One region of the Streptomyces chisholmiae genome, then DNA from elsewhere that is predicted to be linked to it. Evidence: riboswitches for the same ligand, from Rfam matches in the RefSeq annotation. Region 1 holds a riboswitch; the other holds the start of a gene.

The links. A riboswitch is a leader RNA that binds a small molecule or an ion and turns the genes downstream of it on or off. The one in region 1 is predicted to bind cobalamin.
Region 2: it holds a riboswitch for cobalamin, as region 1 does, so the genes downstream of both, RM844_RS10635 (prenyltransferase/squalene oxidase repeat-containing protein) here and RM844_RS09215 (hypothetical protein) in region 1, are expected to answer to the same signal.

The regions. Positions count from the first base shown of each region.
Region 1 is NZ_JAVREO010000004.1:398,876-403,859, reverse strand. Features, by position in the region: gene RM844_RS09225 (GNAT family N-acetyltransferase) at 1-405, opposite strand, end outside; gene RM844_RS09220 (PQQ-dependent sugar dehydrogenase) at 640-1,890, shown strand; cobalamin riboswitch at 2,011-2,172, shown strand; gene RM844_RS09215 (hypothetical protein) at 2,320-3,432, shown strand; gene RM844_RS09210 (CbiQ family ECF transporter T component) at 3,429-4,544, shown strand; gene RM844_RS09205 (ABC transporter ATP-binding protein) at 4,545-4,984, shown strand, end outside.
Region 2 is NZ_JAVREO010000005.1:231,775-236,758, forward strand. Features, by position in the region: gene RM844_RS10630 (glycosyltransferase family 4 protein) at 1-984, opposite strand, end outside; cobalamin riboswitch at 1,308-1,441, shown strand; gene RM844_RS10635 (prenyltransferase/squalene oxidase repeat-containing protein) at 1,562-3,301, shown strand; gene RM844_RS10640 (SCO2322 family protein) at 3,403-4,017, shown strand; gene RM844_RS10645 (energy-coupling factor transporter transmembrane component T) at 4,007-4,984, shown strand, end outside.

The DNA of each region.
Region 1 (4,984 bases):
CCCCAGGCCGGCCGGGTCGGTGATCTCGCGGACCGAGACGCCCGCCGGCCAGACGGGCTCCCGGTCCAGCGCCGCCACCTCGGCCACCATCAGCGTCTCCGGCTCCTGGGCCCGGAACCCGGCGGCGCGCAGCCGGTCGGCCAGGTCGGCCGGCTGGTCGTGGGCGTAGTGCTTCCACTCGAAGGGCAGCCCCAGCGCGCCGAAGTGGCGCAGCGTCTCGGCGATGGCCAGGTCGGCGGCCGCGCCGCTGGCACAGCCCGACCAGACGACCCCGTTCCAGCCGCCGTGCCGGCTGGTCTGCCACACCACGTCGCCGACGCGTTCCCGCACGGCTCCCGGTTCGTCCGGCGGGGCCTCGCGGCGCAGCCGGCGGTCGAAGAGCGCGCGTACCCGGTCCACATCCATGCCGCCATCCCAGCCGACGCCGGGCACCCGGCCAACCACTTTTCCCCGCGCCGGCCGCCCCGGCCTCGTCAACTCGACTGCGGCCGGGGGACGTTCACGCTCTGGTGCGCGGGGTGGCGAACGGGTAGCGTCCACCCCGGCCGCGGCGGGGTGCCCACCCCGGGTCCCCGGCCGGTAGCGCCGGCAGCACGTGGCCCCACCCCCGAGGATGTCCCCCACACTCCTGGAGTCGCCATGCCACGCCGTCACCCCCGAGGAGCCGATCCGACACCCCCCACCCGCCGCCGCACCGGCCGGCTGTTGGCCGCCGCCGTGCTGGCCGCCGCCGTCCCGCTGGGCGGGCTCGCCTGGTCGGCCGGCGCCGCCGAGGAGGAGACCGCCCGGCCGGCCGCGGTGCCGCTGGAGCAGCTGACGCTGGCCACCGAGCAGGTGGCGACGGGCCTGGCCAGGCCCACCGCGATCACCGCGCCGGACGACGGCAGCGACCGGCTGTTCATCACCGAGAAGCGCGGCACGATCCGGGTCCACGACCCGGCGACCGGCCTGGCCGACGAGCCGCTGGCCGACCTCACCGACGTGGTGACCGGCGCCGGCAACGAGCGTGGCCTGCTCGGCATCGAGGCCGCCCCGGACTTCGCCACCAGCCAGCTGCTGTACGTCGCCTACACCGCCCTGCCGGACGGCGACGTGACGCTGGCCCGCTACGACCTGGCCGCCGGCGACCTGGAGGTGCTGCTGTCCGAGCCGCACCCGCAGACCAACCACAACGGCGGCCAGCTGGCGTTCGGCCCCGACGGGTACCTCTACTGGGGCCTGGGCGACGGCGGCGGCGCGGGCGACCCGGACGGCAACGGGCAGCGCCTGGACACCCTGGCCGGCAGCGTCCTGCGGCTGGACGTCAGCCAGTCCTGCGGTGAACTCGCCTACTGCGTGCCGGCGGACAACCCGTTCGTCGACGAGGCCGGGGCGCGCGGCGAGATCTGGGCCTACGGGCTGCGCAACCCGTGGCGGTTCTCCTTCGACCAGGCCGACGGCTCGCTGTGGATCGGCGATGTCGGCCAGGGCGCCTGGGAGGAGGTCAACCACCTGGCGGCGGACGGCGGCGGGGCCAACCTCGGCTGGGCCTGCCGGGAGGGGTTGGCCGAGTTCGACCCGGGCCAGTGCCGGGAGGGCGCCACGCTGACCGACCCGGTCTTCACCTACGCCACCTCGACCGAGGGCTGCGCGGTGATCGGCGGGCACGTCTACCGGGGCGCCGAGTTCGCCGACCTGGCGGCGGGCACCTATGTGGCCACCGACTACTGCTCCAGCAGCGCGTGGGCGCTGCGCGCGGACGGTTCGGGCGACTACCAGTCCGCGGTGATCGGGGAGTTCCCGACCCAGGTGACCGCGTTCGGGGAGACCGTGGACGGCGAGCTGTACGTGGTCAACGACCTGCCCGGGCAGCTGCACCGGGTGACGTTCGCGGCGGCCGGCGCCGGGTAACCGGCGGGCCGGCGGGGCGCGTTCGGCCCGGTGCGCTCCCTCACGGGGGAGGCGCGCCGGGCCGCTTCCGTCACCCTGGGCCGTCGAACAGGTGCGCCCTGACTGGTCATATGGGCGGGTTTTCTCTACTCTTGAAAAGATTCCGTCAAGGACGGATGGACAACTCAGCGCGTCTGGTGCGGGGGAAGTCCGGTGCGAATCCGGCGCTGACCTGCAACCGTGAGCGGCGTTCCCCCCAGGGGCGCCGCGAGTCGGAACACCCGGCCGTTCGCGTGGTTTCGCTTCTCACTGTCATGGTTCGCAGCGTGGAGCCCACAGCCCCGGCTGGCCGGCCCCCGCCGCTCGCGTCACGCGTGCGCCGGGGTTTTTCGTGCCCGCGCCGGACGCGTCGGGGGTCACGCGTCGGACCTGGGAAAGGTCAGGTCCCCGATGGCACGCCGTTCCGCCGGCGCCGCCGCGCTCGGCGCGCTGCTGACTCTGCTCGCCGCCCTGTTGGGCCCCGTCGGGGCCGCTTCGGCGGCGGCGCCCGCGCCGGCCAGGCCGGCCGCCGGGACGCCCGGCCACTGCCCGGACGCGTCCGGGGTGACCGTGGTGGTGGACTTCCGCGAGCTGGGCGGCGGCCGGGTGGTGCGCTGCGCCCCGGGGCCACAGGCGGACGGGCTGGCCGCGCTGCGCAACGCCGGCTTCGAGGTGACCGGCACCAACCGCTGGGGCGACTCCTTCGTCTGCCGGATCAACGGCCGCCCCGGCGCCGACTCCGAGCCCTGCGTGGACACCCCGCCGGCCACCGCCTACTGGTCGTACTGGCACGCGGACAACGGCGAGAACTGGACCTACAGCCAGCGCGGCGCGACCTACCGCACGCCGGCCGAGGGCACCTTCGAGGGCTGGTCGTTCTCGCTGGACGCGGACGAGGGCTCGGCCCCGCCGCCCGGCGTCGCCGCCCAGCGGCCGGCCGACGGCGGCTCGGGCGGGGCCGACTCCGGTGGCTCGGGCGGCGGCTCGGCCAGCGGCGGCTCGGGCTCCGGCGGCTCGGGGGGTGCGGGGGGCTCCGGCGGCGGCTCGGACGGCGGCGGCGCCGGGAGTGCCGGCGGCTCCGGCGGCGCGGCCACCGGCGGCTCCGGCTCGGGCGGCGCGGACGGCTCAGGCGGCGCGGACGGCGACGGGGGCCGGGCGCCGGAGCGGGACCAGGAGGCGCCGGAGCCGGACGGCGCCGAGGAGAACGCCGAGCCGGGCGACGAACCGACCGACGAGCCCACCGAGGACGCCGACGAGGACCCGGCGGCCGAGGACGGCACCGAGGTCGGGGCGGCGCCCCAGCCCACCGAGGCGGCCGAGTGGTCGGGCAGCGACGAGGAGTTCGCCCGGGAGCAGGCCGCCAGGGACGACTCCGGCGGCCCGTCCACCGGCACCCTGGCGACGTTCGGCCTGCTGGCCGTGCTGCTCGGCGCCGGCGGCCTCACCGCCTGGCGGCGGCGCCGCGCCGCGGCGGGCCCGGCCGGCACGGCCGACGCCGACGAGCGACCGACCGATGACCGGTGACGGGCGTCGGGCTCGCGGCCGGGCGGCTCGCCCGGCCGCTGCCCCGGGCGCTGCACCCGGGCGCCTGGTGGCTGTGGGCGCTCTGCCTGGCCGTGGTCGCCAGCCGCACCACCAACCCGCTGCTGCTGGCCTGCCTGATCGCGGTCGCCGGGCTGGTGGTGGCGCGTCGCCGCGGGGACGCGCCCTGGGCTCTGTCCTTCCGGATGTACCTGGTCTTCGGCGCGGTGATCGTCGCTCTGCGGGTCCTCTTCCGGATCGTCTTCGGCGGCGGGGGCGGCGAGACGGTGCTGCTCACCCTGCCGGAGATCCCGCTGCCCGAAGCGGCGGCCGGCATCCGGCTGTTGGGGCCGGTGGCCGCCGAGGAGGTGCTCGGTGGGGCGTATGACGGGCTGCGCCTGGCGGCCATGGTGATCTGCGTGGGCGCGGCGAACGCGCTGGCCAACCCCAAGCGGCTGCTGAAGACCCTGCCGGGCGCGCTGCACGAGATCGGCACCTCCGTCGTGGTGGCGCTCAGCGTGGCGCCGCAGCTGGTGGAGAGCGTCGGCCGGGTGCGCCGGGCCCGGCGGCTGCGCGGCGCGGCCGGCAAGGGCCGGCAGGCGGTGCGCGGCATCCTGATCCCGGTCCTTGAGGACGCGCTCAGCCGGTCGTTGGCGCTGGCCGCCGCGATGGCCTCGCGCGGCTACGGCCGGACCGGCGCGCTGGCCGGCGGCCGGCGGGCGCTGGTCGGCACGCTGGTGATCGGCGGCCTGCTCGGGGTCTGCGCCGGGCTGTACGGGCTGTTGGACGGCTCGGCGCCGCCGGCGCTCGGGCTGCCGCTGCTGCTGGCCGGGCTGGCCGTCGCGGTGCTCGGGCTGGCCGCCGGCGGGCGCCGGGTGCGCCGCACCGGGTACCGGCCCGACCGCTGGCGCGGCGCCGAACTACTCACCGTGGGCAGCGGGTTGGCCGCCGCCGCGGTGATGCACCTGGCCACCAGGATCGATCCGACCGACATCTACCCGTCGCTGACGCCGCTGAGTTGGCCGGAGGTGGCGCCGCTGCCCCTGCTGGCGGTGCTGCTCGGGCTGCTGCCCGGCTACCTCACGCCGCCCCCACCGCCCGCCGAGGTGAGCTGAGTGATCGACTTCGAGGCGGTGACCGTCCACTACCCGGACGCGCCGGAGCCCACCCTGCGGGACGTCGGACTGCACCTGGCCGAGGGCGAGTTGTGCCTGGTGGCCGGCCGGACCGGGGTGGGCAAGTCAACGCTGCTCGGCGCGGTCAACGGGCTGGTGCCCCGGTTCACCGGCGGCCGGCTGGCCGGCCGGGTCACGGTGGCCGGGCAGGCCACCGACCAGCGCCCGCCGCAGGAGTTCGCGCACCTGGTGGGAGTGGTCGGCCAGGACCCGCTGGCCGGCTTCGTCACCGACACGGTGGAGGAGGAACTCGCCTACGCGATGGAGCAGTTGGCCATCGCTCCCGAGGTGATGCGGAAGCGGGTCGAGGAGACCCTCGACCTGCTGGGCATCGCCGAGCTGCGGCACCGGGCGCTGCGCACCCTCTCCGGTGGACAGCA
Region 2 (4,984 bases), on a different contig from region 1:
CTCGTACAGGGAGGGCACGCAGGCGAGTTGGGCGCCGCGCACCAGGTCGGCCAGCTCGGCGTCGCTGATGCCCTTGACGAACTCCACCGCCCGGCCCAGCCCGAAGCGTTCCAGGGCCTCGTGCACCGGCCCGGTGGTGGGCCGGTTGCCGACCACCACGAGGTGGGTGTCGGGGCGTTCGGTGCGCAGCTTGGCGAGCGCCTCGACGAGGTGGACCAGCCCCTTGAGCGGGGCGTCGGCGCTTGAGGTGGTGACGATCCGACCCGGCACCCTGGGCACCGCCGGGTCGGGGTGGAAGACCCGGGTGTCCGCGCCGATCGGCACCACCGCGACGCGGGCCTCGGCCACCCCGAAGTCCTCGACGATCTCCCGTCGTGAGGAGCTGGAGACGGTGAGCACGTGCGGCAGCCGGCGGGCCACCCGGCCCTGCATCCGGGTGAAGCCGTACCAGCGGCGCACCGCGTACCGGCGGCGCCAGCCCTCGGCGGCGGCCAACTCCAGCCGGCGGTCCACGGTGATGGGGTGGTGGATGGTGGTGACCAGCGGCAGGCCGAGCCGCCGGCTGCCCAACAGGCCGTAGCCCAGTGTCTGGTTGTCGTGCACCACGTCGAACTCGTGGCGGCGCGCGGCGAGTTCGCGGCGGGCGCGGAGGGAGAAGGTGAGTGGTTCCGGGAAGCCGCCGGTCCACATGGTGCCGACCTCCAGCAGGTCGATCCAGTCCCGGTACTCGCCGCGCCTCGGGGTGCGGAACGGGTCGGGCTGCCGGTAGAGGTCCAGGCTGGGCAGCCGGCGCAGGGTCACCCCCGGCTCCGGGTCCAGCTCGGGGTAGGGCTGGGCGCCGATCACCTCGACCTGGTGGCCCAGCGCGGCCAGCTCCCGGGAGAGGTGGCGGACATAGACCCCCTGACCGCCGCAGAACGGGTTCCCCTTGTAGCTGAGCAGCGCGATCCTGATCGGGCGATCCGCCCCGGCCTCCGCCGCCACACCCGCTCCCTCGGTCGTTCCGCACTGTCCTCACGCGCCGGCGCGTGCCGGCGCGTGCGTACCTACTCGCGGGTACGCACCCTACTCGCCCGTCGACGGGGGGAATTGCGGCGGGTGGGGCGATTATCACCCTGGCCGGGGGCGGACACCAGGCTGCCCCCCGGTCCGCGGCGCAGGGCGGCGCGGCGGGCGGGGCCCGGCCGGCGGGGGCGAGGACCGGCCAGGGCCGGCGGCCGGGGAAGCCCGGTCGTTCCCCGGCCGGCGCCCCGCCGGTGCCCTGGGCCGCGGGGTCAGCGCCGGCCGACGGTGGCCGAATCCAGGCCGTTAGAGTGACCCCCATCAGTTCACTCACGAGCGGGGGAAGCCGGTGCGAATCCGGCGCTGACCCGCAGCCGTGATCGCGACGCCCGTGGGCGCCCGCGTGAGCCGGAACGCCCGCCCGTGAAAGGCACTGGCTTCGGTCGCCGCCCGGCGACCGGCACCGTCGAGGAGTACGGCGTCGCGCCCGGTGCCGCTTGGCGCTGCGCGCGCCATGGCGGTCAACGCGCCGGCGGCCGGCACAGCGAAAGGCTTCCGCGTGTTCTTCCCCCGTAGCTCGGTCAGGGGCGCGCCGCACGGCGCGGCGCCCGACGCCGCCGACGCGCGCGCCCGGGCGCGGCGCCCGGCGTTCGCGCTGCCGACGGCCGTCGCGCTCGGCGCGCTGGCCGTCGGCGTGGCGGCGGCGCCGGCCGCGGTCGCCGACGAGACGGCACCGGTGCCGGCCGAGGCCCCCGACGGCCTCTTCGGCGACGCCGACCCGCAGTACGACGGCGTGTGGCGGCAGTCCTACGCGCTGCTGGCCCAGCACGCCGTGGGCCACGACACGGCGCCGGAGGCCGTCGACTGGCTGGTCCAGCAGCAGTGCGCGGACGGCTCGTTCCTCCCCTTCCGGGCCGACCCGGCCGAGCCCTGCGCCGACGTGACCGCGGCCGACTCCAACGCCACCGCGCTGGCCGTCCAGGCGCTCGCCGCCGTGGGCGGGCACCAGGACACGGTGGACGCCGGGGTGTCCTGGCTGGCCGGGGTGCAGAACGAGGACGGCGGCTGGGGCTTCAACCCGGGCGCCGCCAGCGACGCGAACTCCACCGCCGTGGTGGTCGGCGCCCTCGTGGCGACCGGCGCCGACCCGGCCGAGACCCGGCGGGACGGCAACTCGCCGTACAGCGCGCTCGGCACCCTGCAACTCGGCTGCGACGCGGCGGAGGACGAGCGCGGCGCCTTCGCCTGGCAGCCGGACCCGGAGTCGGGCGAGCTGTTCGCCAGCGACATGGCCACCGTGGACGCGGTGCTCGCCGCCTACGGCAGCGGGCTGCTGGTGGACCCGGAGACGCCACAGGCGCCGGTGACCCCGCTGGACTGCGCCGGCTCGACGGACGAGGGCGAGAGCACGGACGAGGGTGAGGGTGAGGAGGGCCGGGACGGCGCGGCCGACGGCACCGCCGCCCCCGACGAGGAGCCGAGCCCGCAGGCCCGGGCCGGGTCGGCCGGCGCCGCCCAGCTGGTCGAGGTGCTGGCGGACGGTGACGACCACCTGGTCTCCACGCCCCCGGGCGGGGAGCCGCAGCCCGACTTCGCCAGCACGGCGCGGTCGGTGCTGGCGCTGGCGGCCGGCGGTCACCGGGAGGAGGCCGAGGCGCCGCTGGAGTGGCTGCGCGCGCACCACACCGAGTGGGCCGACTACGCCCAGAACCCGACGGCGCTGGGCCTGCTGGTGCTGGCGGCGCACGCGACCGGCGGTTCGGCCGAGGACTTCGGCGGCACCGACCTGGTGGCCCAGCTCGGCCAGTTGGGCCCGGCGGCGGCCGACCAGAACGGCGCGGGCGAGGACGCCTCGGACGACGGCGGATCGAGCCCGGTGCCGTGGATCATCGGCGGCGGTCTGGTGATCGGCATCGGCATCGGCGCCCTGCTGAGCTTCCGCCGCCGTCCGGAGACGGACGCGGAGACGGGCCAGGAGGCGGACACCGACACCGACGCGGGCCCGGCGGACGGGCCGGCGGACGGCGCGGCGGCGGCCGGCGGCGAAGCGGCCGGGAACGGGGCCGCCGGTGGCACGGCGACGGCCGGCGGGGCCGCCGAGGCGGCGGACGCCGACGGTGACGCCGGGGCCGGCGGCGGGGCCGGGGCAGGCGATGGCGCCGACGCCGACGTTAGGACGGCGGCCGGCGAGGCAACCAGCGGCAAGGGCGCGGCCGATCAGACGACCGACGCCGAGGACGGGCGCGGCACGGACGCGGCCGGCCGGGAGGCCGGCGAGCGGCGGCCTGACCAGCCGTGAGTGACGGTCGGGCAGCCTCGACGGGTGGGGGCAGGACCGCCGGCCCCCACCCGCCCCACCGGCGCGCGGGCGCACCCGCGCGCCGGCTCGCACGCCTGCTGGTGGCGGGTCTGGCCGCGCTGCTGGTGGCCGCCCCGGCGGCGGTCGCCGCCGACACGACGGCCTACCGCTACTGGTCGTTCTGGACCTGGGACGCGGCCGAGGCCGGCTGGGTCTACGCGGCGGAGGGTCCCGGCACCGCCCGGCCCGCCGACGGGGCCCTCGTCGGCTTCCGGTTCGGCGTGGGCGCGGAGGCCGACGACCGGCGACAGCCGCGCGGTGACGCCGGGTTCGCCGACATCTGTGGCGCGGCGCCGGACGGGCCGAGCGTGGCGCTGGTGCTCGACTTCGGCACCGCCGCGGACGCGCCGGCCGGCGCCGAGCCGCCCGAACCGCGCGCGGAGTGCCTGCCGCTGCCGGACCGGGCGACGGTCGCCGAACTGCTGGCCGAGGCGGCGCCCCCGTTGCGCTACGACCAGGCGGGGCTGCTGTGCGGCATCGCCGGCTACCCGGAGCGGGGCTGCGGCGACGAGGTCGGCGACGGCGCCGACCAGGCCGCCGAGGGTGACGAGGCCGGCGGGGGCGGCTCGGCCACGGTGCCGCTGCTGGTCGGGGCGGCCGGGATCGGGCTGCTCGGGCTGGCCGGCTGGGCCCGCGCCCGGCGCCGTGCCGACTGAACCGGCCGGCGCCCGCCCGGCTCGCGGCCGGCTGCTGGGCGCGTTGCGCGCGCCGGTCGCGGCGCGCGGCAACGCGCTGCACGCCGGCGCGTGGTGGCTGTGGGCGCTGGGCCTGGCGACGGCCGCCTCCCGGACCACCAACCCGCTGCTGCTTGGCCTGCTGGTCGCGGTGGCCGGCTATGTGGTGGCGGCCCGCCGCACCGACGCCCCCTGGGCCCGGGCCTTCGGGCTGTTCCTGCTGCTCGGCGCCGTGGTGGTGGCGGTGCGGGTGCTCTTCGCGCTGCTGCTCGGCTCGCCGATCGGCGGGGCGCGGGTGCTGTTCACGCTGCCCGAGGTGCCGCTGCCGGAGTGGCTGGCCGGGGTGCGGCTGGGGGGCCGGGTGACGGCCGAGGCGCTGTACTTCGCGTTCTGCGACGGCCTCCGGCTGGCCACCCTGCTGATCTGTCTGGGCGCGGCGAACGCGCTCGCCGACCCGGCGCGGCTGCTGAAGTCGCTGCCGGGCGCGCTCTACGAGATGGGAGTGGCCGTGGTGGTGGCGATGCAGTTCGCGCCCCGGCTGGTCGGCGACCTGGTGCGAACGCGCCGGGCGCAACGGCTGCGCGGGCGCGCGGATCGGGGCGCGCGCTCCCTGGTGCGGGTGGCGCGTCCGGTGCTGGAGGGCGCGCTGGAGCGGGCGGTGGCGCTGGCCGCGGCGATGGACGCCCGGGGGTACGGGCGGACGGCCGCGGTGCCGGCGGGGGTGCGGCGCACCACGCACGCGTTGTTGCTGGGCGGGCTGTTCGGGGTCTGTGTGGGGAGTTACGGGCTGCTGGCGTCGGCGGGCGCCGGCTTCGGGCTGCCGCTGCTGCTCGCCGGGGCGCTGGCCGCCGGCGGCGGGCTGTGGCTGGGCGGCCGGCGGGGCGCGCGCACCCGGTACCGGCCGGACCGTTGGGGTGCCCGGGCCTGGCTGGTGTCGGCGGCGGGCGCG